Regions from separate parts of the Streptomyces sp. NPDC058240 genome, predicted to be linked through region 1. Evidence: predicted binding sites of a transcription regulator. Region 1 holds the regulator's gene; the other holds the start of a gene.
What was found. The regulator HspR, encoded in region 1, represses chaperone genes until heat shock. The targets are predictions, from matches to a motif close to TTGAGNNNNNNNNNCTCAA.
Positions count from the first base shown of each region.

Region 2: a site for HspR is predicted at 2,031-2,049, ahead of lon (endopeptidase La). Genes of this name have one in related genera too.

Region 1 covers NZ_JBHVWT010000038.1:37,853-46,829, forward strand. Annotated here, with positions in the region: gene dnaJ (molecular chaperone DnaJ) at 24-1,208, shown strand; gene ACFVX4_RS33670 (heat shock protein transcriptional repressor HspR) at 1,210-1,656, shown strand; gene ACFVX4_RS33675 (hypothetical protein) at 1,812-2,189, shown strand; gene ACFVX4_RS33680 (helix-turn-helix transcriptional regulator) at 2,506-3,516, opposite strand; gene ACFVX4_RS33685 (5'-nucleotidase) at 3,618-3,890, shown strand; gene ACFVX4_RS33690 ((2Fe-2S)-binding protein) at 3,887-4,207, shown strand; gene ACFVX4_RS33695 (pyridoxamine 5'-phosphate oxidase family protein) at 4,344-4,748, opposite strand; gene clpB (ATP-dependent chaperone ClpB) at 5,000-7,600, shown strand; gene ACFVX4_RS33705 (MFS transporter) at 8,037-8,977, shown strand, end outside.
Region 2 covers NZ_JBHVWT010000016.1:138,033-152,908, forward strand. Annotated here, with positions in the region: gene ACFVX4_RS24410 (zf-HC2 domain-containing protein) at 1-62, opposite strand, end outside; gene ACFVX4_RS24415 (RNA polymerase sigma factor) at 59-664, opposite strand; gene ACFVX4_RS24420 (rhomboid-like protein) at 800-1,615, shown strand; partial or broken gene ACFVX4_RS24425 (nucleotidyltransferase) at 1,542-1,925, opposite strand; gene lon (endopeptidase La) at 2,072-4,504, shown strand; gene ACFVX4_RS24435 (polysaccharide deacetylase family protein) at 4,840-5,598, opposite strand; gene ACFVX4_RS24440 (lysozyme) at 5,800-6,654, opposite strand; gene ACFVX4_RS24445 (MarR family winged helix-turn-helix transcriptional regulator) at 6,897-7,379, shown strand; gene ACFVX4_RS24450 (hypothetical protein) at 7,410-8,195, opposite strand; gene ACFVX4_RS24455 (nitrate- and nitrite sensing domain-containing protein) at 8,561-11,464, shown strand; gene ACFVX4_RS24460 (roadblock/LC7 domain-containing protein) at 11,461-11,940, shown strand; gene ACFVX4_RS24465 (DUF742 domain-containing protein) at 11,937-12,350, shown strand; gene ACFVX4_RS24470 (ATP/GTP-binding protein) at 12,331-12,981, shown strand; gene ACFVX4_RS24475 (styrene monooxygenase/indole monooxygenase family protein) at 13,056-14,303, shown strand; gene ACFVX4_RS24480 (NlpC/P60 family protein) at 14,379-14,876, opposite strand, start outside.

The DNA of each region.
Region 1 (8,977 bases):
ATCGTCCGGAAGGAGGGACGTCGATGAGCACGAAGGACTTCGTCGAGAAGGACTACTACAAGGTCCTCGGCGTCCCCAAGGACGCCACCGACGCCGAGATCAAGAAGGCGTACCGGAAGCTCGCCCGCGAGTTCCACCCGGACGCCAACAAGGGCGACGACAAGGCGGAGGAGCGCTTCAAGGAGATCTCCGAGGCGAACGACGTCCTCGGCGACAGCAAGAAGCGCAAGGAATACGACGAGGCACGCGCCCTCTTCGGCAACGGCGGCTTCAGGGCCGGACCCGGAGGAGCGGGAGGCAACTTCAACTTCGACCTCGGCGACCTCTTCGGAGGCACCCAGGGCGGGGGCCAGGGCGGCGGCGCCGGCGGTTTCGGCGGCGGCGGTCTGGGCGATGTCTTCGGCGGCCTGTTCAACCGGGGCGGCACGGGGACCCGGGTGCAGCCGCGCCGCGGCCAGGACATCGAGTCCGAGGTGACGCTCAGCTTCACCGAGGCGGTCGACGGGGCCACGGTCCCGTTGCGGATGTCCAGCCAGGCGCCCTGCAAGGCGTGTTCCGGCACCGGCGACAAGAACGGCACCCCCAGGGTCTGCCCGACCTGTCTCGGCACCGGCCAGGTCTCGCGCGGCACCGGCGGCGGCTTCTCACTCACCGACCCCTGCGTGGACTGCAAGGGCCGGGGTCTCATCGCCCAGGACCCCTGCGATGTCTGCAAGGGCAGCGGACGGGCCAAGTCCTCCCGGACCATGCAGGTCAGGATTCCGGCGGGCGTCTCCGACGGCCAGCGGATCCGGCTGCGCGGCAAGGGCGGTCCGGGCGAGCGCGGTGGACCGGCCGGCGATCTGTACGTCGTGGTCCACGTCGGCGCCCACCCGGTCTTCGGCCGCAAGGGCGACAACCTCACGGTCACCGTGCCCGTCGACTTCACGGAGGCGGCGCTCGGCGGCGAGGTGAAGGTGCCCACGCTCGGCGGCCCGCCGGTCACCCTGAAACTGCCCGCCGGCACCCCCAACGGGCGCACGATGCGCGCCCGCGGCAAGGGCGCCGTGCGCAAGGACGGCACCCGGGGCGACCTGCTGGTCACCGTCGAGGTGGCGGTGCCCAAGGACCTCGGCAACGAGGCCAGGGACGCGCTGGAGGCCTACCGGAAGGCGACCGCGGGCCATGACCCGCGGGCGGAACTGTTCCAGGCGGCGAAGGGAGCTTGAGGTGGACGGCCGACGACGTAATCCGTACGAACTGACCGATGAATCCCCGGTGTACGTGATCTCGATCGCGGCCCAGCTCTCGGGCCTGCATCCGCAGACGCTGCGCCAGTACGACCGTCTCGGCCTGGTCTCGCCCGACCGCACGGCCGGGCGCGGCAGGCGCTACTCGGCCCGCGACATCGAGCTGCTGCGCACCGTGCAGCAGCTGTCGCAGGACGAGGGCATCAACCTCGCCGGCATCAAGCGCATCATCGAGCTGGAGAACCAGGTCGCCGCGCTCCAGCAGCGCGTCGCCGAGCTCTCGGCGGCCGTGGACGGCGCGGCACAGGCGATGCAGCAGCGCGAGGCGCAGGTCCACGCCTCGTACCGGCGCGATCTGGTGCCGTATCAGGACGTGCAGCAGACCAGCGCGTTGGTGGTCTGGCGCCCGAAGCGTCCGAAGGACTGAGCGGGAGGGCGGGCCGGGCCGGGCGCGGCTGCGCCCGGTGGACCGCCCACCCGCGCGACGAAGGGCCGGGGAGCCGACTTACGGGTCGGCTCCCCGGCCCTTCGTCGTACGCCCCCGGTGCGGGGCAGCGGCCGGAACCCGACTCCGGTCCGATCATGGCCGGCGACAATGGGCGGGGGCCTGTCCTGACCCCGCCCGTCGGCGCAGTGCGGTCCTCGGTGGCCAGGACTGCCGGGATTCTGCTGGACACCGTGATCACATCGGCGTTCGGCGGGGGCGACGACGGCCCCGCGATGTTCGTACGCCTCGAAACCCCCGAGGGGGAGGTGGAGTTGACCGTCATCGCGGCCACCGCCTCCCACAGCCCCGCCGAGCACCGGCTGTCGCAGGACCTGCTCGACGCCTACGCGACCGGCCGGGCCACCCCCGCCGCACTGCTCGCCTGGGGGCGCACCCATGGCGGCGGCACTCCCGGTCGCGCGGAGCGGGAGGAGTTGCTTGCGGGGTGGGGTGGGCGTGCGGCTCGTCGGTGAGCGGCTTGACGGCGCCATTTCTCCGGCCGTTCCTCGCGGAAGGAAGGAACGCTCAGAGCCTCTGTGCAGATCCTGACGGCCGCATCACACAGCTCACGTCCCCCGTGCGCATGGGCCGTTGTGTCTTCGTCCCTGCCCATTCGTGCCCCCCGGCTTTCGGCAGTGCAGCAAGATGACGGTGGTGGAAGCCCAAGGGCTGGGCAAAGTGGGGGTGCCGGAGGAACTGGTGACCGCCGACTCGTCCGGGACGTGGCCATGCTCACCCGTCGTGCGGCCACGTACTCCGCCGAGGGCGGGGGCGCGAGGTGCCGGCCGGTCAGGAATCCTGGTCGAGGATCCTTGACTGGGCGATCAGATAGCCGAGCTGGGCGCGGCTCGTGCTGCCCAGGACGGCGGACAGCTTGGCCACGTGTGCCCGGCAGGTGCGGACGTTCATGCCGAGGCGGCGGGCGATCGAGTCGTCCACATGGCCTTCTACGAGGAGTTGGGCGATGGAGCGCTGAACTCCGCTGATGCCTTGGGGGGCAGGGTCGTACGGGAGCTCTTCCAGGAGGGGGGACGCACGGTTCCACAGCTGTTCGAAGACCTTGATCAGGTACTCGACCAGTCCCGGGTGACGCAGTTCGAGGGCGACCTGGTCGTCGTCGCTGGCCGGAATGAACGCGACGGCCCGGTCGAAGACGATCAGGCGCGAGATGAGCTCTTCCAGCGTGCGGATCTCGACCTTGCCGTCGGCCAGGCGCTCCGCGTAGGCCCGCGTGCCCTGGCTGTGCCGGACGGTGTGCTGGTAGAGGGTGCGCATGCCCACCCCGCGGTCGACCACCAGCAGTGCGCGCTCCAGGCCCTCCCGGAGGCGGTCCTCGCCCCGGTCGCCGCCCGGTTGGACCGTGAGTACCTCGGTGCGGCACTCGGCGGTGGCGAGGTCGAGGGCCGCGTTGATGCGGTTGCTGCCCTCCAGCACCGTGATGGCGTGGGTGATGGGGGGATCCTGGGCGCTGATGTCCATGAAGGGTTCGAACGATTCGGCCAATTCCAGGGACAGTCTTCTGTGCTCCTGGATCTCGCGTTCGATGGGGTTCAATCGCTGTGCCAGCGCCGCGGACGGCGGGACGGGGCGGAGCCACTCGGCGTCGTCGGGGTCGGGATGCAGCAGGGCGAAGTCCATCAGGCAGGGCGCGGTGGCCACCTCGGCCCGCGATATCCGGCCGGAGCGCAGCGCACTGGCGTAGAGACGTCCTCCGTCTTCGCATAGTTCGGTGATCCCGTGAGGATGCGTACCTTTTGTGTTGCTTGTGGTCATATCTCCACCCCCCAGGTTCCTGAACATGCAGGAACATGATGCATCGACTCGGTGGTGTTCGTGTGCCCAGGTGAGACATCGTCTTAGGTGCGGGGGAGAAGAATCCACAAGTGAGGACGAAGCCGACTATGTATAAGCGATTGCTTCGCTCGGCGCTTGCCGTCTCATTCGTCGCGGCCCTGGGCTTCGGCGTACTGGGAAGCGATGAGATCAGCTGGGGTTCGGGGGCCGCCAAGGGCGGCGAGATCAGCTGGAGTACCGAAGCGGGCGCCGGGCCGGGCGAGATCAGCTGGAGTGTCGAGGCCGCGAGCCCTGCCGGCGAGATCAGCTGGCTCTCCGGGACGTCGGTCGCGTCCGACGAGATCAGCTGGGTCGTCGCACCGACCCGACCGGGCGCATGACCATCCCGCCGGACGACCGGACCTTCCGGCGAGAGATGGCCACGGCCTACCGATCAGGCTGGCATTTCATCGACCTCGTCACTGCCATCCCCCACTGTGGCGACTCGTTGATGGTCACTCTGTTCGGCGACCCCATCGTTGTCGCACGCGAAGAAGACGACGAAGTACGTGCCTACCGTTGCCTCCGCAAGCCGCGTGGAGCCCCGCAGCCCGTTCGCTGTGCGATTCGGTACGACATGATCTTCGTCAACCTCGACCGGCGGGACCACCAGCTGTTCGAGCCAGAGACTATTTCCGCCACCCCCCGCAGTGCCTGAGCGATCCCCCGTCGTTCCATGTCGCTCAGTCACTCCCCCACACAACGGCGCCATCGTGACCTGAACACGATGGCGCCGTTGTGCTTTTCCCGGCCGCGCCCGCCCCGCCGGGCGCGGTCCGCGGTCCGCGGACCGGTCAGGCCCTGCCGAGCGCCCGGTCCACGGCGATCTCGATGACGATCCGGTCCGGGTTGGGCTTCGGCGTGCGCTCGTAGCGTTCTGCGTAGCGGCGTACGGCGTCGGCCACCACCTCGGGTTCCGTGCGCACCGTCGCGCGCCCCTCCAGCGTCGCCCAGCGGCGCCCGTCGATCTGGCAGACGGCGACCCGTGCGCCGTCCGGGCCCGCGGCCAGGACATTGGCGGCCTTCCGGGTGTTCTTGCCGGTGATGACCCGCGCCAGCCCCGTCTCGGGGTCGTACGTGACACCCACCGGCACCACGTGCGGTGTGCCGTCGGGGCGGGGCGTGGTCAGGGTGCACACATGGCGTGCGCGCCAGAAGGCGAGGTACTCGGGGCCGGGGTTCGTCACGTCGACTGCCATGGGGACAGCGTAGGCAGCGCGGGCGCGGCGCCGGCCCCGCCGTGGGCCCCGCTGCGGTGGCGGAGGGCCGGTGCGGCCGGTTCACTCGAAGCAGCGGAACAAGGGGCAGTTCCTGGCGCGGACAGCTCCCGGCATCAAGTTGAGTGGATTGGACTCAACATCGCCTTGAGTGGAATAGACTCAACTTTATGCACGTTGACTAAGTCAGTGTTGTGGAGAGAGCCAGCCACCGCAAGGAGGAGAAAGCGCACGTGGACGCCGAGCTGACCAACAAGAGCCGGGACGCCATCAACGCGGCCACCAGCAGGGCCGTGAAGGACGGGCACCCCGATCTGACCCCCGGGCACCTGCTGCTCGCGCTGCTCGCGGGCGAGGACAACGAGAACATCATCGATCTGCTCGCCGCCGTCGAGGCCGACCAGATCGCCGTACGCACCGAGACCGAGCGGCTCCTGGGCGCCCAGCCCAGCGTCACGGGCTCGACCGTCGCCCCGCCGCAGCCCAACCGGGAGCTGCTTGCTGTCATCGCCGATGCCGCGCAGCGCGCGAAGGAGCTCGGCGACGACTACATCTCCACCGAGCACCTGCTGATCGGCATCGCCGCCGAGGGTGGCCGCGCCGGTGAGATCCTCAGTGGGCAGGGGGCCAGTGCGAAGAAGCTGCTGGACGCGTTCGAGAAGAGCAGGGGAGGGCGACGGGTGACCACACCCGACCCGGAGGGCCAGTACAAGGCGCTGGAGAAGTTCGGTACGGACTTCACCGCGGCCGCACGCGAGGGCAAGCTCGACCCGGTCATCGGGCGCGACCAGGAGATCCGCCGCGTCGTCCAGGTGCTGTCCCGACGCACCAAGAACAATCCCGTGCTCATCGGCGAGCCCGGCGTCGGCAAGACGGCCGTCGTCGAGGGCCTCGCCCAGCGCATCGTCAAGGGCGACGTCCCCGAGTCCCTGAAGAACAAGCGGCTCGTCTCGCTCGACCTCGGTGCGATGGTCGCGGGCGCCAAGTACCGCGGCGAGTTCGAGGAGCGGCTGAAGACCGTCCTCTCCGAGATCAAGGAGAGCGACGGGCAGATCATCACCTTCATCGACGAGCTGCACACCGTCGTGGGCGCGGGCGCCGGCGGCGACTCCGCCATGGACGCCGGCAACATGCTCAAGCCGATGCTGGCCCGCGGCGAGCTCCGCATGGTCGGCGCGACGACGCTCGACGAGTACCGCGAGCGGATCGAGAAGGACCCCGCCCTGGAGCGCCGCTTCCAGCAGGTGCTGGTGGCCGAGCCGAGCGTCGAGGACACCATCGCGATCCTGCGCGGGCTCAAGGGCCGGTACGAGGCCCACCACAAGGTCTCCATCGCGGACTCCGCGCTGGTGGCCGCCGCGACCCTGTCCGACCGCTACATCACCTCCCGCTTCCTCCCCGACAAGGCCATCGACCTGGTCGACGAGGCGGCGTCCCGGCTGCGCATGGAGATCGACTCCTCGCCGGTCGAGATCGATGAGCTCCAGCGCGCCGTCGACCGCCTCCACATGGAGGAGCTGGCCCTCAAGAACGAGACCGACCCCGGCTCCCGGCAGCGCCTGGAGAAGCTGCGCCGCGACCTCGCCGACAAGGAGGAGGAGCTGCGCGGCCTCAACGCCCGCTGGGAGAAGGAGAAGCAGGGCCTCAACCGCGTCGGTGAGCTGAAGGAACGTCTCGACGAACTGCACGGCCAGGCCGAACGCGCCCAGCGCGACGGCGACTTCGACACCGCCTCCAAGCTGCTCTACGGGGAGATCCCCGGCCTGGAGCGGGAGCTGGCGGAGGCGAGCGAGGCCGAGCGGGAGGCGGCCAAGGACACCATGGTCAAGGAGGAGGTCGGCCCGGACGACATCGCCGATGTCGTCGGTTCCTGGACCGGCATCCCCGCCGGACGCCTGCTGGAGGGCGAGACCCAGAAGCTGCTGCGCATGGAGGACGAGCTCGGCAAGCGCCTCATCGGGCAGGGCGAGGCCGTGCGGGCGGTGTCGGACGCGGTGCGCCGTACCCGCGCCGGAATCGCCGACCCGGACCGGCCCACCGGCTCGTTCCTCTTCCTCGGCCCGACCGGTGTCGGCAAGACGGAGCTGGCGAAGGCGCTCGCCGACTTCCTGTTCGACGACGAGCGGGCCATGGTCCGCATCGACATGAGCGAGTACGGCGAGAAGCACAGCGTGGCGCGGCTCGTCGGCGCCCCGCCCGGATACATCGGCTACGAGGAGGGAGGCCAGCTCACCGAGGCGGTCCGCCGCCGCCCGTACAGCGTCGTGCTGCTGGACGAGGTCGAGAAGGCCCATCCCGAGGTCTTCGACATCCTGCTCCAGGTACTCGACGACGGCCGGCTCACCGACGGCCAGGGCCGGACGGTGGACTTCCGCAACACCATCCTGATCCTGACCTCCAACCTCGGCAGCCAGTTCCTGGTCGACCCGCTGACCAAGCCCGAGGAGAAGAAGGCACAGGTCCTGGAGGTCGTGAGGGCCTCGTTCAAGCCGGAGTTCCTCAACCGGCTCGATGACCTGGTGGTCTTCTCCGCGCTGTCCGGCGACGAGCTGTCGCACATCGCGCAGCTCCAGATCGACCGGCTCGCAAAGCGGCTGGCCGACCGCCGGCTCACCCTCGACGTCACGCCCGAGGCCCTGGCCTGGCTGGCCGAGGAGGGCAACGACCCGGCCTACGGGGCCCGGCCGCTGCGCCGCCTCATCCAGACGGCGATCGGCGACCGGCTGGCGAAGGAGATTCTCGCGGGCGAGGTCGAGGACGGGGACACCGTCCGGGTGGACCGGGTCGGGGACGGCCTGCTCGTCGGGCCCGCGACCTCGGGCAGCACCTTGTAGGCGGCGCATGGCCGGTTTCGATGCCGGGTCCCCGGCCGGAGGCCCATGGGTCCCGGACGGGGACATGCCGTCCGTACCAGCGTGCGGAAGGGCGTGCGTCCAGGCCGGGACACGTCGGCGCCGCCGTGCGAGGGGCGAGGGATCGCGGTGATTCCGGGAGAAAGGGAAAACGGCCGCCGTCATCGATGATCCACTGTTCAACATCGATATTGCGCCAAACGTCTCGCTCCGCACCGATGGGTGGCATCTTCTGATGCGGCGCCGTCCCGGGCCGCATCACCCGCCTCTGACAAGGGACTTCTGCTCGGGTGCAGGCGGTGTCCGCCCGGCGGTGCGCGAATAATCAGGACACCTCGGGGCGTCCGTCGTGGCCTGCTCGCAAGCAGGGTTGGGGGCCGAATTCGGCAGTCGGTAGCGTGCCCGCATGAACGAGCGGATGGGCGATGAGATAAAGCCGGGGCCTGAAAAGCCCAGATCTGACAATCTCTTTCACCTTGGCGAATTCCGTGCGCTTTGGGCTGCTTATGCCCAGTCGATCCTGGGTGACCAGCTGGCACGCGTGGCCCTGTCGTTGCTCGTGTTCGAACGCACCGACTCGCCAGGATGGACCGCGGCGACGTATGCGCTGACCACCTTGCCCGCTCTGCTGTCCGGGGTGCTCCTGTCCGGCCTGGCGGACCGTTTCCCCCGGCGTACGGTCATGATCAGCTGCGACCTGGTGCGGATGGTGATGGTCGGGCTGATGGCCCTGCCCGGGATGCCCTTGCCGCTGCTCGCCGGGCTGCTGGTGCTGGCGCAGCTGGCCGAGGCGCCCTTCGGCGCCGCCCAGGGCGCACTGCTGCCCACCGTGCTCGGTACGCAGCGGTACGAACGCGGCCAACGGGTCATGCAGATCACCAACCAGGTCGGACAGCTGGCCGGCTTCGCCGGTGGCGGTCTGCTGGCCGCGTGGCTGGGCAGCAACCTCTCCCTGGGCGTGAACGCGGTGACCTTCCTGCTCTCGGCGACCCTGGTCAGGTTCGGCGTGAAGGCCCGTCCCGCGGCGAGTGCCGACGCCCGTAAGCCGCGGCTCGGCGCACAGGTCGGGGGTGCCGCCGCGCTGATCTGGTCGGACCGCAGGCTCCGGTCGCTGCTCGCGCTGGGGTGGCTCGCGGGGTTCGTCGTCCTGCCGGAAGGACTGGCCGCCCCGTTCGCGGACGAGGCCGGCGGTGGCGCCTCCTCGGTGGGACTCCTGCTCGCCTCGCATCCGGCGGGAATGGTGCTGGGAGCGGCCCTGCTGGGGCGGGCCAAGGTCGGCGACGAGTCGCGGCGCCGCCTGCTCGGGCCGTTGGCGATCGGTGCGAATCTGCCGCTGCTCGCCTACTGGCTCGACCCCGG
Region 2 (14,876 bases), on a different contig from region 1:
CGCCCGGCCAGCTCCTCGCTCACGTGCCAGTGGGGCATGCCGGCACCTCCCGTCGTGGTCATGCCGTTCCTCCCAGCGGTCCGGCCTCCGCGGCCGACAGCTCCAGTGCGGCGCGCAGCTCACGTCTGGCCCGCATCGCCCGGGTCTTGACCGTGCCCTCGGGTATGCCCAGGAGCCGGGCCGTCTCGCGGGTCGTCAGCCCGTCGATGACCGTGGCGCGCAGGACCTCCCGCAGCTCGGGCGAGATCCGGTCGAGCGCGGCGCCCACATCCCCGTACTCCAGCCCGGCGAGCACCCGCTCCTCGGCGGACGGCGCGGTGGCGGCCCACTCGTTGCTCCCGGTCCGCCCGGCCCGGGTGGCGAGATCGGTACGGGCGTGGACCCGCTGCGCGTCCACCAGCCGGCGCGAGGCGATCACCCACAGCCAGCCGCCGACCCGGGCTCCGCGGTGCGATCCGGCGGAGCGCCAGACCGTCACGAAGGTGTCCTGGAGAACTTCCCGTACGGTCTCGGCATCCGCGCACCGCCTGCCCAGTCGGGCCAGCAGCCAGCCGGCGTGCCGGTCGTAGAGCGTCGCCAGGGCTTCCGTGTCCCCCTGCGCGACGGCACGCAGCAGGGCGTCGTCGTCGTCCGGGTCCTCCCCCGAGGGGCGCAACAGCTTCACACCTCTCTATCGGGCGACGGACCCGGGCCGGTTCACGGACGGCGCGTGTGGCTCACGCCATGGACGGCGCGGGGGATGATCACAGAAGGTAGGACGTTGCTTTGGGGGGCTTGTGATGGAAAGGGGCCTCACGCGGTGCATCAGCGTACGGACAGGGCGGTCCGCGAAGCCCCCTTCGCGGCTCCGCTGCTCGACGCCATCCCGTGCCAGGGCCGCACGGGCGACACCGCGGCCCCGCCGCCTCCGGTCCGCAGGGCCCGCCGATGGCTGCGGCTGCTGCCGACGCCCACCGGTACCCCGTTCACCTTCGGGTACCTGCTGGTACTGGTCGTCACGTCCCTCTTCATGGAGTACGCCGATCCCGACACCGTCGCCGCCGTGCTGCGCGAGTCGAGCACGGACGTCGCGCACCTCGGCGAGACCCCGCTGCTCGTCCTGGTGGCCAGCGCCCTGTGGGTCGTCGGCGGGCTCACCTCCCCGTACGTCTTCGCCTTCGCTCTCGTGCTGACCGCGCTGGAACGCCGCATCGGCGGGTGGCGGACCGCCGCGGTGTTCCAGCTCGGTCATGTCGTGGCGACGCTCGCCACGGAGATCCCGGTCGGGCTCTCCGTGGTCGTCGGGCATCTGCCGGAGTCGTCGCTGCACCGACTCGACTACGGCATCAGCTTCGGGCTGCTGGCGAGCGTGGGCGCGCTCACCGGACTGCTCACCCCGCTGGTGCGGGTGCTGGTGCTCGGCGGGGTGGGCGCGATGCTGGTGCGCGACCTGCTCGATCTGGACAACCCGCTCACCAACTGGGGCCATCCGCTGGCGCTGCTGCTCGGTGTGGCCTGCTGGCCGCTGCTGCGCCGGGCCGGTGCGGCCGGGGGAGCGGTGGTCAGGGGCGTGGTGCCTTCTCACCGTGCACCGCGAGATACTCGGCCGCCAGCCAGGGGGCCAGGTCGTCGATGAGTGCCGCGACGACGGCCGGGTCGGCGGAGGGGTTGCGGCCGATGTGCGCGGCCAGCCGCATCTGCTCGATCCGCTCCGGGTGGTCCGGGTAGTAGCGGGCGAACACCTCGGCGGACTCGGCCAGGTCGCTGGTCCAGCCGCGCCACCGCGGCATGACCAGGGTGAAGCCGGACCGGACGAGACGGCGGGCGACGCCCCGGCTCAGATATCGGCGTTCGGCGTCCGTGGTGGCTTCGGCGGCCCTTCGCCGCCAGCGGGGGAGCAGGAGAAACAGGTCCCCGTTGGTCTCGCGGGCGAGCAGCGGGGTCGGGGGGCCGGGGCCCGGCGATCGGGGGTCGGGGGTCGGGGCGCGAGCGCGACCGGTCGATCGCTCACAGCGAACACCCTCCGGGGAACAAGGAGCCGCTCAGGAGCATTGAGTCTGGATAGCTCAACTTGACTGCCGAAGGGGAGATCATGGCTATCGATTCCAATGCGGTCACTCCGCTCGCCCTGCCCGTGCTGCCGCTCGACGACGAGGTCGTGCTGCCCGGGATGGTGGTGCCTCTGGACCTGTCCGACACCGATGTACGTGCCGCCGTGGAGGCCGCACAGGCCGCGGCCCGGGACGGCGGCGGCAAGCCCGAGGTGCTTCTGGTGCCGCGGATCGACGGGACGTACACCGGTACCGGTGTCATCGGCACCGTCGAGCAGGTCGGACGGCTTTCGGACGGAGATCCGGGCGCGCTGATCCGCGGCCGGGGCCGGGTGCGGATCGGGGCCGGGACCAGCGGGCCGGGTGGAGCGCTCTGGGTGGAGGGGACACGGGTCGACACGGTCGTTCCCGACCCGCTTCCCGGTGCCGCCGCCGAGCTGGTCAAGGAGTACAAGGCGCTCGCCACCAGCTGGCTGAAGAAGCGCGGCGCCTGGCAGGTCGTGGACCGGGTCCAGCAGATCGAGGACATCTCCGCGCTCGCCGACAATTCCGGTTACTCGCCCTTCCTCACCACGGCCCAGAAGGTGCAGCTCCTGGAGACCACGGACCCGGTCGCCCGGCTGAAGCTCGCCATCCAGTGGCTCGGTGAACACCTCGCCGAGCAGGACGTCGCCGAGTCCATCGCCAAGGACGTCCAGGAGGGCGTCGACAAGCAGCAGCGCGAATTCCTGCTGCGGCGCCAGCTCGAAGCCGTCCGAAAGGAGCTCTCCGATCTCAACGGCGGTCCTGGTTCCGGCGCAGACGAGTCCGACGACTACCGGGCCCGTGTCGAGGCCGCCGACCTTCCCGAGCATGTCCGCGAGGCCGCGCTCAAGGAGGTCGACAAGCTGGAGCGCTCCTCCGACCAGAGCCCCGAGGGTTCCTGGATCAGGACCTGGCTCGACACCGTCCTCGAACTGCCGTGGACCGAGCGGACCGAGGACGCCTACGACATCCGGGGCGCCCAGCGCATCCTCGACGCCGAGCACGCGGGGCTCCAGGACGTGAAGGAGCGCATCACCGAGTACCTCGCCGTCCGCAAGCGGCGCTCCGACCGCGGACTGGGGGTCGTCGGCGGGCGGCGCGGCGGTGCCGTGCTGGCGCTGGTGGGGCCTCCGGGCGTGGGCAAGACCTCGCTCGGGGAATCCGTCGCGCACGCCATGGGCCGCAAGTTCGTCCGCGTCGCGCTCGGCGGTGTGCGGGACGAGGCGGAGATCCGCGGCCACCGGCGTACGTACGTCGGTGCCCTGCCGGGACGTATCGTCCGGGCCATCAAGGAGGCCGGTTCGATGAACCCGGTCGTCCTGCTCGACGAGATCGACAAGGTCGGCTCCGACTTCCGGGGAGACCCGGCCGCCGCCCTCCTCGAAGTCCTCGACCCGGCGCAGAACCACACCTTCCGCGACCACTACCTGGAGGTCGAGCTCGACCTCAGCGATGTCGTCTTCCTGGCCACGGCCAATGTGCTCGAAGCCATCCCGGAGGCCCTGCTCGACCGCATGGAGCTGGTCAGGCTCGACGGCTACACCGAGGACGAGAAGGTCGTCATCGCCCGGGACCACCTGCTCCCGCGCCAGCTGGAGCGGGCCGGTCTGGAGAAGGACGAGGTGACGCTCGACGAGTCCGCGCTGCGCAAGCTGGCCGGCGAGTACACCCGTGAAGCGGGCGTACGGAACCTGGAGCGGGCCGTCGCCCGGCTGCTCCGCAAGGTCGCGGCCCAGCACGAACTGGGCGACCGGGAGCTTCCGTTCACGGTCACCGAAGCGGATCTGCGCGGTCTGATCGGACGTCCGCACCACGTCCCCGAGTCCGCCCAGGACCCGGCCGAGCGCCGCACCTCGGTGCCCGGTGTGGCCACCGGACTCGCGGTGACCGGCGCGGGCGGCGACGTGCTGTTCGTGGAGGCGTCGCTGGCCGACCCGGAGACCGGGGCGTCCGGACTGACCCTCACCGGCCAGCTCGGCGACGTCATGAAGGAGTCCGCGCAGATCGCGCTGAGCTTCCTGCGCTCGCACGGCGCGGAGCTGGAACTGCCGGTCGCGGACCTGAAGGACCGCGGCGTGCACATCCACTTCCCGGCGGGCGCGGTCCCGAAGGACGGCCCGAGCGCCGGTATCACCATGACGACGGCGCTGGCCTCGCTGCTCTCCGGACGGCTGGTCCGCACGGACGTGGCGATGACCGGTGAGGTCTCGCTGACCGGACGGGTGCTGCCGATCGGCGGCCTGAAGCAGAAGCTGCTGGCCGCACACCGCGCCGGGATCACCACCGTGGTGATCCCGAAGCGGAACGAGGCCGACCTGGACGACGTCCCCGCCGAGGTCCTGGACACGCTGGAGGTCCACCCGGTGACCGATGTCCGCCAGGTCCTGGAGATCGCCCTGGCCCCGGCCTCCGCGGCCAGGCCCGAGGAGAGGATCCCGGCCGCGGCGTAGCCGCCACGGCGTGACGGACGTGGCACCGCGTACGCGGCCGGTACGGACGGCCCGCCTTCCCGGCAACGGGTGGGCGGGCCGTTCCGCGTGATCCGCAGGTGCGTACCGGCGGGCCGTTCCGCGTGATCCGCAGGTGCGTACCGGCAACCGGTCCCGGCCGAGCCGACTGCTTCGGCAACGCCATCGACGTCACCGCCTCCGGGCGACAGGGCCTAGTAGCTCCGCTACGAGACCATTCCGGCGCCTTGCGATCGCACGCACCAGACGCCGCGCGGCCGCCCTCCGGGCGACGACGGCAGTTTGACGACAGGGCCCAGGGTCTCCCGCTCGCCGGCTCAGGGGCGGTAGATGGTCCCGGGGACCGGCTCGGCGGGAGCCATCAGCTGCGGCACGGTGACGAAGGTGTAGCCCTGCTTCTTCAGTGCGTCGATGATGCCGGGCACCGCGGGCACCGTGCCCTTGTAGATGTCGTGCAGCAGGATGACGCCGTCCTTGCTCGCCTGGTCCAGGATGCGCTTCTTGATCAGCGCCGAGTCGGTCGTGGAGTAGTCCTTCGCGGTGGCGCTCCACAGGATCTGGGAGAGCCCCAGGTCCTTGCTGATGTCCGAGACGGTGTCGTCGGTGCGGCCCTGCGGCGGGCGCATGAGGCGCGGCTTCTTGCCGGTGATCTCCGCTATCGCGTCCTGCGTCTTCGCCAGCTCGGCGCGTATCTCGGCCGGCTTACGGTCCGTCAGGACCTGGTGGGTCCACGTGTGGTTGGCCACCTCGTGCCCCTCGGCGGCGATCCTGCGCACGGTGTCGGGGTGCTTCTTGACGTGGTTCTTGCCCAGCAGGAAGAAGGTCGCGTGCACCTTCTTCTCCTTGAGGATGTCCAGCAGGTGCGGGGTGTCCTCGCCCGGTCCCGCGTCGAAGGTCAGCGCTATGCACTTCGCCTTGCGGCAGTCCACCGGGCCGAAGGAACCCTTGGCGTCGGAGCCCGCGTCACCACGCGCCGAGGCCGGCGCGGTGGTCTGCATGGAGCAGCCGCTCAGCGTCAGGGTGAGCGCCGTCACAAGGGCAGCGGCCAACCCTGTACCGATCGACTTCGTCTTCATGGACAAGGCGGGTCACTCCTCCGTGGCTGAACAGGGCGCGCGGTGTGCGGCAGAGAAGGACTATACATAGGGTGTATACGCTGAATGCATAGGGGGTCCGCTGCCGCCCTGGAGGGCGAAATCCCTGGTCGGAGGGGTGAAAGCGAAGAGCCCCGGTGGACCACCGGGGCTCTGCTGGGTGAAGCGGTGCGGCGGGCGGGCTCAGCCGTTGGCGAGGGCCTGGACGCGGTCGAGGGCGCCGTTGAAGCGGTCGTGGTCGCCGACGGTGGGGCCGGACGAGGTGTACTGCCATATCGTGTAGAAGCCCCAACCGGCCGGGAGCTCGCCGACCGTGGAGTCGTAGCGGGCCACCCACAGCGGGTTGGTGGCGCCGAAGCCCGCGTTGTTCCCGGTGCAGGTCTTCCACCAGCTGGTGGCGGTGTAGATGACCGCGTCGCGTCCGGTGCGCGCCTTGTACGTGTTCACGAAGTCGCGGATCCAGGAGACCATGCCGGCCGCGGTCTTGCCGAAGCACTGGTCGCCGTACGGGTTCCACTCGATGTCGAGCACGCCGGGCAGCGTCTTGCCGTCCCGCGACCAGCCGCCCCCGTGGTCCACGAAGTAGTTGGCCTGGACGGCGCCGCTCGTGGTGTTCGGGGTGGCGAAGTGGTACGCGCCGCGGATCATGCCGACGTTGTACGAGCCGTTGTACTGCTGCGCGAAGTACTCGTTCGTGTAGTACGTGCCCTCGGTGGCCTTGGTGTAGGCCCACTTCACGCCGCTGTTCCAGAGCGTCGACCAGTTGACGTTGCCCTGGTGGCCGGAGACGTCCACGCCTTCGGTCTGGACGGCGCGGGTGTCCCGCGGCAGTCCGCCCTGGCCGTCGTGGGCGACGACACCCATGCCCATCGTGGCCGTGCCGCGGGCGGGCTTCTTGGCGGCGGCCGAGTCGTGGGTGCCCGCGGCGCTCGCCGCGCCGGGCAGGGTGAGCAGGAGGGAGAGGGCTGCGAGCAGGGTTCCGGCCGCCGCGAGGCGCGAGCGGCGGGACGCCTTGGAAGTGGATCTGAGCACCGGCATGGGGAATGCCTCCGAGGACGTGGTGGGGGGACGTGCTGATCCCAGGGGGGCGCCGGGCGCACCCCTGTGACATGTAATGGTGTGAACATGCCATGCATGACGCTACGCACGTAGACCCGTGCCGCGGAAGGGGGCCTGGTCGCTGCCGTTGGTCTATGCCTACGAAATACTGGCGGAGCTGCGGCGATGACCAGCGGCGAAAGAAATTTTCAGCGACAGGAAAGCTCACGAGGGGTGTTGACGTGCACGGGAGCGAAAGCGGTAGTGAACCCGGCGCGACCGGGGGGAGTGGTGTGGACCACGCATTCCTTGCCCTGGAGCGGGAGTTGGCCGTCTTTCTGCGCCGGGCACGTGCCAACTCGGGGGAAATGGCACGCGAGGTCCACCCGGAACTGGAGGCCGCCGCGTACGGACTTCTCGTCCGGCTGGAGTCGGCGGGACAGCAGCGGGCCACCGATCTCGCGGCCTACTTCGGGGTGGGCAAGGCGACCATGAGCCGTCAACTGCGCGCCCTGGAAGACCTCGGACTGGTGGCCCGTGAACCCGATCCGGCCGACGGCCGGGCCTTCCTCGTCCACCTCACCGTCGAGGGGCTGGCCCGTTACCGCAGTGTGCGTGATGCCCGCCGTGAGCGCTATGTCCGCAAGCTGGACGACTGGGACCGGGCCGAGGTGGCCGAACTGGCCAGGCTGCTGCACCACTTGAACGCCCGAGCCGAGGACTGACGCCCGCCGGGCCGGCCTCCTGGTGTGCCGTCACAGCACCGCGTACACCGCCGTCGCGTCGTCGTGTGTCTTGCTGTGGCGCAGACGCACGCGTCCGGTGTCCGCGTCCTCCAGGGCCCTGACCCGGTCGATCAGCGCCTGCGTCCCCTCCTTGTGGAGAACGCCGAGGCAGTCCGCCCAGTCGCCCTCGTGGAACATCTCGGTCCAGCGGGCCGCCCCGTCGGTCAGTGCGGCGATGGACCGCACCTGGTCGAGCGGGGTGCGCCCGGTGACCGCGCGGGCCGCCACGGAGGGGTCGGCGGCGGCGGTGAAGAAGCCGCCCTCCTTGTTCCGCACCCGGGTGTCGGCGACCGCCTCGGTGCTCAGCGAGCCGGGCGGCAGCCGGTCGAGCCGGTCGTCGAGCAGGGGGCGCACACCTCCGTCGTGTGCCTCGAACAACAGTACGGAATCGGAGAGCACCAGGTGTTCGACCTCGCGGTCGTCCCAGCGCGCCATGACGACCGTTGCCTGAGGTGTGCGTACGTGAGAAAGGTCACATGGGGAACGGTGCGTGTCGGCGGTGCGCCGGATGGACACTGCCAGGATCTCCTGAAGAGTCAGATCCCGCCGTGAACCGGACAGTTCGACCAGTGCGCCGCCCAGCCGGGCGGTGAACCAGGGGACCGAGTGCACACAACCGTCGTCCCCCCGGGGTGGGGTCACTCCGTCGAGCAGGATCAGCGCCCCGCCCTGGCCGGAAGCGGGAAGCACGGTGGCGGCCCAGTCCTCGTTCGGGCGTTCCGGGCTGCCGGGGACGGTGGCCAGTTCGATGCGCATGCGGCCAGTCTGCACGACGCCTTCACGAGCCCTGCACCCGCCCGGGATTGGCCTGCACCAGCAGGTCAGACGAGTGCCCGGAGCGGAAGGAATGACTCCGTGGGGCGTGCGGGCGGGCATCCTGCCAAAGCCTGCGCGGAAGTTCCAGCCGACGGGCCAGGTGTGGCCGAAGGCCTCCCAGGGCAAACTTGTTCGCCAACTCTGGAGTGTTGTTCACTCGTTCAGGTGGCGGAGTGGTTGATGCGCGCCCCCCTCTCAAAAGCACTGGAATGGTCGGAAGCCGTACCAGGGGTCGGGGCGCTCGTTACATGTGACCGTGCGTCACCTCTGCTTCAAGGGCGGACGAGTCAAGATTGCGAGCACCGGTGCAGAAGAAGCGGCCTCGGAGCAAGGGCGGCAAGCAACGCGGTTCCGGGGCGACGCCACCGGCACCTGCCGAGAGCGAGGGCACCCGGCGCACCGCGCGCGTACGGAGCCGGCTGGTCGCCGGTGTCGCGGTCGTCGGTATCACCGTCATCGCCGCGGGCACGCCCGCGATCCTCGCCGCCTCCTCCGAACTGAACGAATCGCAACGGCTGGTCACCCTCGCCGAGCTGAACCAGCAGGCCCTCGCCCTCGCCCACGCTCTCGCGGACGAGCGCGACGAGGTCACCGCCGGGCTCGCCGCCGGACGTGACGGGAAGTCCGGCGCGACGGACGGCAAGGACGACTCCCGTGGCCGGAGCGCCCGTGTCGACCAGCAGGTCGACGAGATCAGGGGCACGGCCCCGGAGGCACTGCGCCGCGACCTCTCCACCATCCCCTCCCTGCGCCGCGACGCGCTCAGCGGCAAGGGCACGGCACTGGAGGCCCACCAGGCCTACTCCGAGGTCATCGCCAAGCTTCACGACCTCGCCGACGAACTCGCCGAGAAGACCCCGCCGCGCGCGGCCGAGGCCACCCGCGCCCCGCTCGCCCTCGGACAGGCCACCGAGCAGGCCTCCGCCACCCGCGGGCTGCTGATCGCCGCGCTCTCGGTGCCCCGCAAGGACACGGTCCCGCAGACCGACCCGCTGACCGGGCTCCCGATGCAGCCCCAGGACAGCGGCAGCGACAAGGACGACCGCACCCGTGACGAGCTGAGCGCCGCCGCCCAGCAGGCCCGGGTCCGCGAACTCGGCTCGCTCGCCGACTTCGACCAGGCCGCGGGCGCCACCGCCCGCGACAAGCTGTCGTCCACCGTCACCGGTCCCGAGGTCAACAGCGCGGAGAAGTACCTCAACTCCCTCACCGGCCGCCCCGAGCTGTCGGACTCCGACCAGCAGACCAACCGCAAGAAGGCCGAGGCGGCGCTCTCCGCCCGGATCGACCGGATGCGGAGCGTCGAGTCGGCCCTCGGCACCGAACAGATCCAGCGCCTGGAGCAGTTGCGCGACGACGACGTCACCGCGCTCGAACTGCGCATCGCGCTGCTCGGCGGCTGTCTGCTGATCGCCGTCGGCGTCTCCACCGCCGTGGCCCGCACCCTCACCCAGCCGCTCGCCGTCCTGCGGATCGGCGCCGCCCGCCTCGCCACGGAGCCCGACACCGCCGAACCGATCCGCTACACCGGTCGCAACGACGAGTTCGCCCAGGTCGTACGGTCCCTCAACAGCCTGCACGGCAAGCTCCAGGGGCTCCTCCACGAGTTCAACGGCCGTTTCGAGAGCCTGCAGACCGAGCGCGGCGAGCTGATCGCCGGGCGCGAGGCCCTCACCGTCCAGCGCGCCGAGCTCCAGGTCCTGGCCTCCGACCTCACCGCCCAGCTGGAGCGGCTGAAGAACACGGTCCACCACACCTTCGTCAACCTCTCGCTGCGCACCCTCGGCCTCGTCGAGCGCCAGCTCGGGGTCATCGAGAGCCTGGAGGAGCGGGAGCACGACCCGGAGCGGCTCGCCACCCTCTTCAAGCTCGACCACATGGCCACCGTCATGCGCAGGCACAGCGAGAACATGCTGGTCCTCGCGGGCGCCGAGCACGGCCACGGGCACGCGGGGCCGATCCCGCTGGTCGACGTGTTGCGCGCGGCCGTGTCGGAGATCGAGCGGTACGAGCGGGTCACCATCCAGTCCCTGCCGCCGCACGCCCAGATCGCCGGCTTCGCCGCCGACGACCTCAGCCACCTCGTCGCCGAACTCCTGGAGAACGCGACCTCCTTCTCGCCGCCGGACTCCCACGTCCAGCTCTCCGGCTGGCTGCTGGAGAGCGGCGAGGTGATGCTCTCCGTGCAGGACGAGGGCATCGGGATGTCGGCCGTGCGGATGGGCGAGCTCAACACCCGGCTGGGCGACCCCACCCTGTTCGATTCGGGCGAGCCGGACGACAAGGGGGCGTCCGGGGCCGGTCTCGGCCTCCAGGTCACCTCCCTGCTGGCCGCGCGCCACGGCGTACGGGTCCAGCTGCGCGACCACAAGGGCAGCGGGGTCACCGCGGTCGTCGTCCTGCCCCAGGCCCTGCTGCCGAAGGCGCCCCCGGCCGCCACCCCGCCGCCGGTGCAGGTCCCCGGGGAGGCGCCCGCGCTGAACCTGCCGGGTTCGGTCGCCGAGGCCAACTCCAACGCACTGCCGGGCCGTACGCTCGGCCTGCCCGGGGACCCGCTGATCGCCGCCGCCGAGCAGACGATCCGCGAGGCGGGCGCCGAGCCGGCACCCGCCGCTCCCCCCGCGCCCGCCGCCACCCCCGGGCCTGCCCCGGCCCGGACGGAGGCCCCGGCCGCGACGGAGCTTCCGGTCGAGGCGGAGTCCGAGGTCACGATGCAGGTCCGGCTCCCGGTGGTGCCGGAGTTCGCGGACGCACCCGAAACCAAGGCGCCCGACCCGTACGCCATCGGCCCCGACCGCCATGAGCACGTCGCGGACGAGACCCCGGAGCCGTACACCGCCGCTCCTGCCCCGGCCCCCACGCCCGTGGCCGACGCACTGCCCGGCCCCCGGCAGCCGGAACAGCAGTCGCAGCCGCAGCAGGCCGAACGCATCACGGACAAGGGGCTTCCCAAGCGCACCCCCAAGGTCGTCAAGCCCACCGCTGCACCCACCACCGAGCGCAAGGGCAGTCTGGACAAGGAGGCGCTGCGCCGTCGGCTCGGCGGCTTCCACCAGGGCGCGAAGGAAGGCCGCCGTGACGTCGAGGCGGAGATCGCCGAGATCACGGCCACGCAGTCCCTCCCGGGAGCCACCGGACCAGGTGGACACCCCGTACGTACCGATCAGACGGATGAGACGGGGGACACAGTCGAGGAGGCACGCAGTTGACTGCGCCCAGCACATTCGGGCTGAGTACCGAGGCCCGTAACCTTCACTGGTTGCTGAGCAATCTGGTGGAGGAGGTGCCAGGGGTCCACTCGGTCACCGTCGTCTCGTCCGACGGACTGATGCTGCTCTCCTCCGACCCCGGCCATCTGGTCGCTCGGAGCACCGGCGGTCAGGACGGCCCCAAGGGCTCCAGCGCCGACCTGGCGACCATTGTTTCCGGCATCGGCAGCCTCACCATCGGCGCCGCCAAGCTGATGGACGGCGGCGGCGTCAAGCAGACGATGGTCGCCATGGACGAAGGCAGTGTCTTCGTCATGTCGATCAGCGACGGCTCGCTGCTCGGTGTGCACGCCACCCCGGACTGCGACATGAGCGTCATCGCCTACCACATGGCGCTCTTCGTCGGCCGGGCCGGACATGTACTCACCCCCGAACTCCGCAGTGAACTGCGCAAATCGATGGAGAGCACCCAGTGAAGCCCGCTGCTGAACCCGCCCGCAGGCTCCCCGTCCGCGGGTCCGACCGAAGGCCCGCACGGGTCCGCCCGTACTCGCTCACCGGCGGACGCACCCGCTTCGGCCACGTCCTGCTCGTCGAGACGTTCGTCGCCGCGCTCGAAGCGCCCGAGGAGCGCCGGGAGCTGACCAACGGCAACCTGGCCGGCCGCGTCATGCCGGAGCTCCAGGCCATCGTCGAAATCTGCCGCCGGATGCGTACGGTCGCGGAGATCTCGGCCTTGTTGAAGATGCCGCTCGGCGTGGTCCGGGTGCTGCTCAGCGACTTGGCCGACCAGGGAAAGATCCGCGTGTACGGGACCGGTCACGGCACCGGCCAGCCCGACCGCGCACTGCTCGAAAGGGTGCTCAATGGACTCCGCCGTCTCTGAGTCGCCGCTCTTCGCCCCGCGGCAGCCGGGCGCCAGGGACCAGGCCGAGGAATCGCTCCAGGCCTGGCAGTTGGACCACACCAGGGCCCCCATCGCCACGAAGATCGTGGTCGCGGGCGGGTTCGGCGTGGGCAAGACGACATTCGTCGGGTCGGTCTCCGAGATCACCCCGCTGAAGACCGAAGCGATGATGACCCAGGCCAGCGAGGAGACCGACGACCTCTCCGCGACGCCCGACAAGGTCACCACGACCGTCGCGATGGACTTCGGCCGGATCACGCTCGACGACGACCTCGTGCTGTACGTGTTCGGCACACCGGGCCAGCAGCGCTTCTGGTTCATGTGGGACGACCTGGTGCGCGGCGCGATCGGCGCGGTCGTGATGGCCGACACCCGTCGGCTCGCCGACTGCTTCCCCGCCCTCGACTACTTCGAGAGCTGCGGGCTGCCGTACATCGTCGCCGTCAACCACTTCGAGGGAACACCCGGGTTCGAGGCCGCGGACGTCCGGGAGGCCCTGACCGTCCCGCCGCATGTGCCTGTTGTGATCATGGACGCGCGCAACAAGATCACCGTCATCGAGTCGCTGCTGGCCCTGGTGGGCCTCGCTCTCGATGCCACCCCGGCCTAGGCCGTGTCGTCGGACTGCCGTCTGCCGCACGACGTCCGACAACACGACCCAGCTACACACAACGGAGAACCGCGATGCGGAAGATACTCATAGTCGGAGCCGGCCAGTCCGGACTCCAGCTGGCCCTCGGACTGCAGTCCCGTGGGTACGAAGTCACCCTGATGTCCAACCGCACGGCCGACGAGATCCGCTCCGGCCGGGTCATGTCGACGCAGTGCATGTTCCACACGGCGCTCCAGCACGAGCGTGACTACCAGCTCAACTTCTGGGAGTCCCAGGCCCCGCACATCGAGGGCCTCGGCGTCTCCGTCGCGGCGCCCGACTCCTCGCGCGCCGTCGACTGGGTCGGCAAGCTGGACGGCTTCGCCCAGTCCGTCGACCAGCGCGTGAAGATGGCCGGCTGGATGGAGACCTTCGCCCAGCGCGGCGGACAGCTCGTCATCCACGGCGCGGCCGTCTCCGACCTGGACTACTTCTCCCGCACCTACGACCTGGTGATGGTCTCCGCGGGCAAGGGCGAGCTGGTCTCCATGTTCGGCCGGGACGCCTCCCGTTCGCCGTTCGACGCCCCGCAGCGCGCCCTGGCCGTCGCATACGTCCACGGCATGGGCCCGCGCCCGGAGCACCCCGAGTTCGACGCGGTCCGCTGCAACCTGGTCCCCGGTGTCGGCGAGCTCTTCGTGATGCCGACGCTGACCACGTCCGGCCGCGCCGACATCCTGTTCTGGGAAGGCGTTCCGGGCGGCCCGCTCGACGTGTTCCAGGGCATCAAGGACCCCTCCGAGCACCTGGCGAAGACGCTGGAGCTCATGGAGCGGTTCACGCCGTGGGAGTACGCCCGCGCCACCAAGGTCGAACTGACCGACGCCAACGGCACCCTGGCGGGCCGCTACGCTCCGACCGTCCGCAAGCCGATCGGCCGGCTGCCCGGCGGCGGTCTGGTGCTCGGCGTCGCGGACGTCGTCGTCGCCAACGACCCGATCACCGGCCAGGGCTCCAACTCGGCCTCCAAGTGCGCCAACGCCTACCTGGACTCGATCATCGAGCACGGCGACCGGGAGTTCGACGCGGAGTGGATGCAGGCCACGTTCGACCGTTACTGGGACACCGCGCAGCACGTCGTGAAGTGGACCAACGCGATGCTCGGCGTTCCGCCGGAGCACGTACTGAACCTGATCGGCGCCGCCGGCCAGCTCCAGCCGGTCGCCAACCGCTTCGCCAACGGCTTCAACGACCCGGCGGACTTCGACAACTTCTTCTTCGACCCGGAGAAGACCAACGCGTACCTCGCCGAGGTCTCCGGGGCGGCGCAGACCGCCTGACCGACGACAGCAGGGCCGGGGCCTGTCGGACATCCGACCGGACCCGGCCCTGCTGTCGTTCCCGCTCCGCGCCGCCTACTGCCCGGAGCCAGAGGGGGCCGACGACGAGCCGTACCCCGCGTCCGAGCCGGAGGAAGCCCCCTGCGGGAGCTGCGGCGGCCTGTACGTGGACAGCGGCGCGCTCTGCGGGTCGGGCCGTACGGCGCCGAGCAGCGGATTCGACGCCACCGGCGAGACCTTCACCTGCGAGCCCGGCCGGGGTGCCTGCACCACCAGACCGTTGCCGATGTACATCGCCACATGCGTGGCCTTCGGGAAGTAGATCACCAGGTCACCCGGGCGCAGCGCGTTCGTAGGCACCTTCCGCAGCTGCCGCCACTGCTCCTGCGACGTCCGCGGAATGACCCGGCCCGCCTTCGCCCAGGCCTGCGAGGTGAGCCCCGAGCAGTCGAAGGAGTCCGGCCCCTCCGCGCCCCACACGTACGGCTTGCCGACCTGGCCGATCGCGTACTTCACCGCCTCGCCGCCCGCCTCGGACGGCGGCCTCGTCGAGGACAGGGCCCCCGAGGTGAC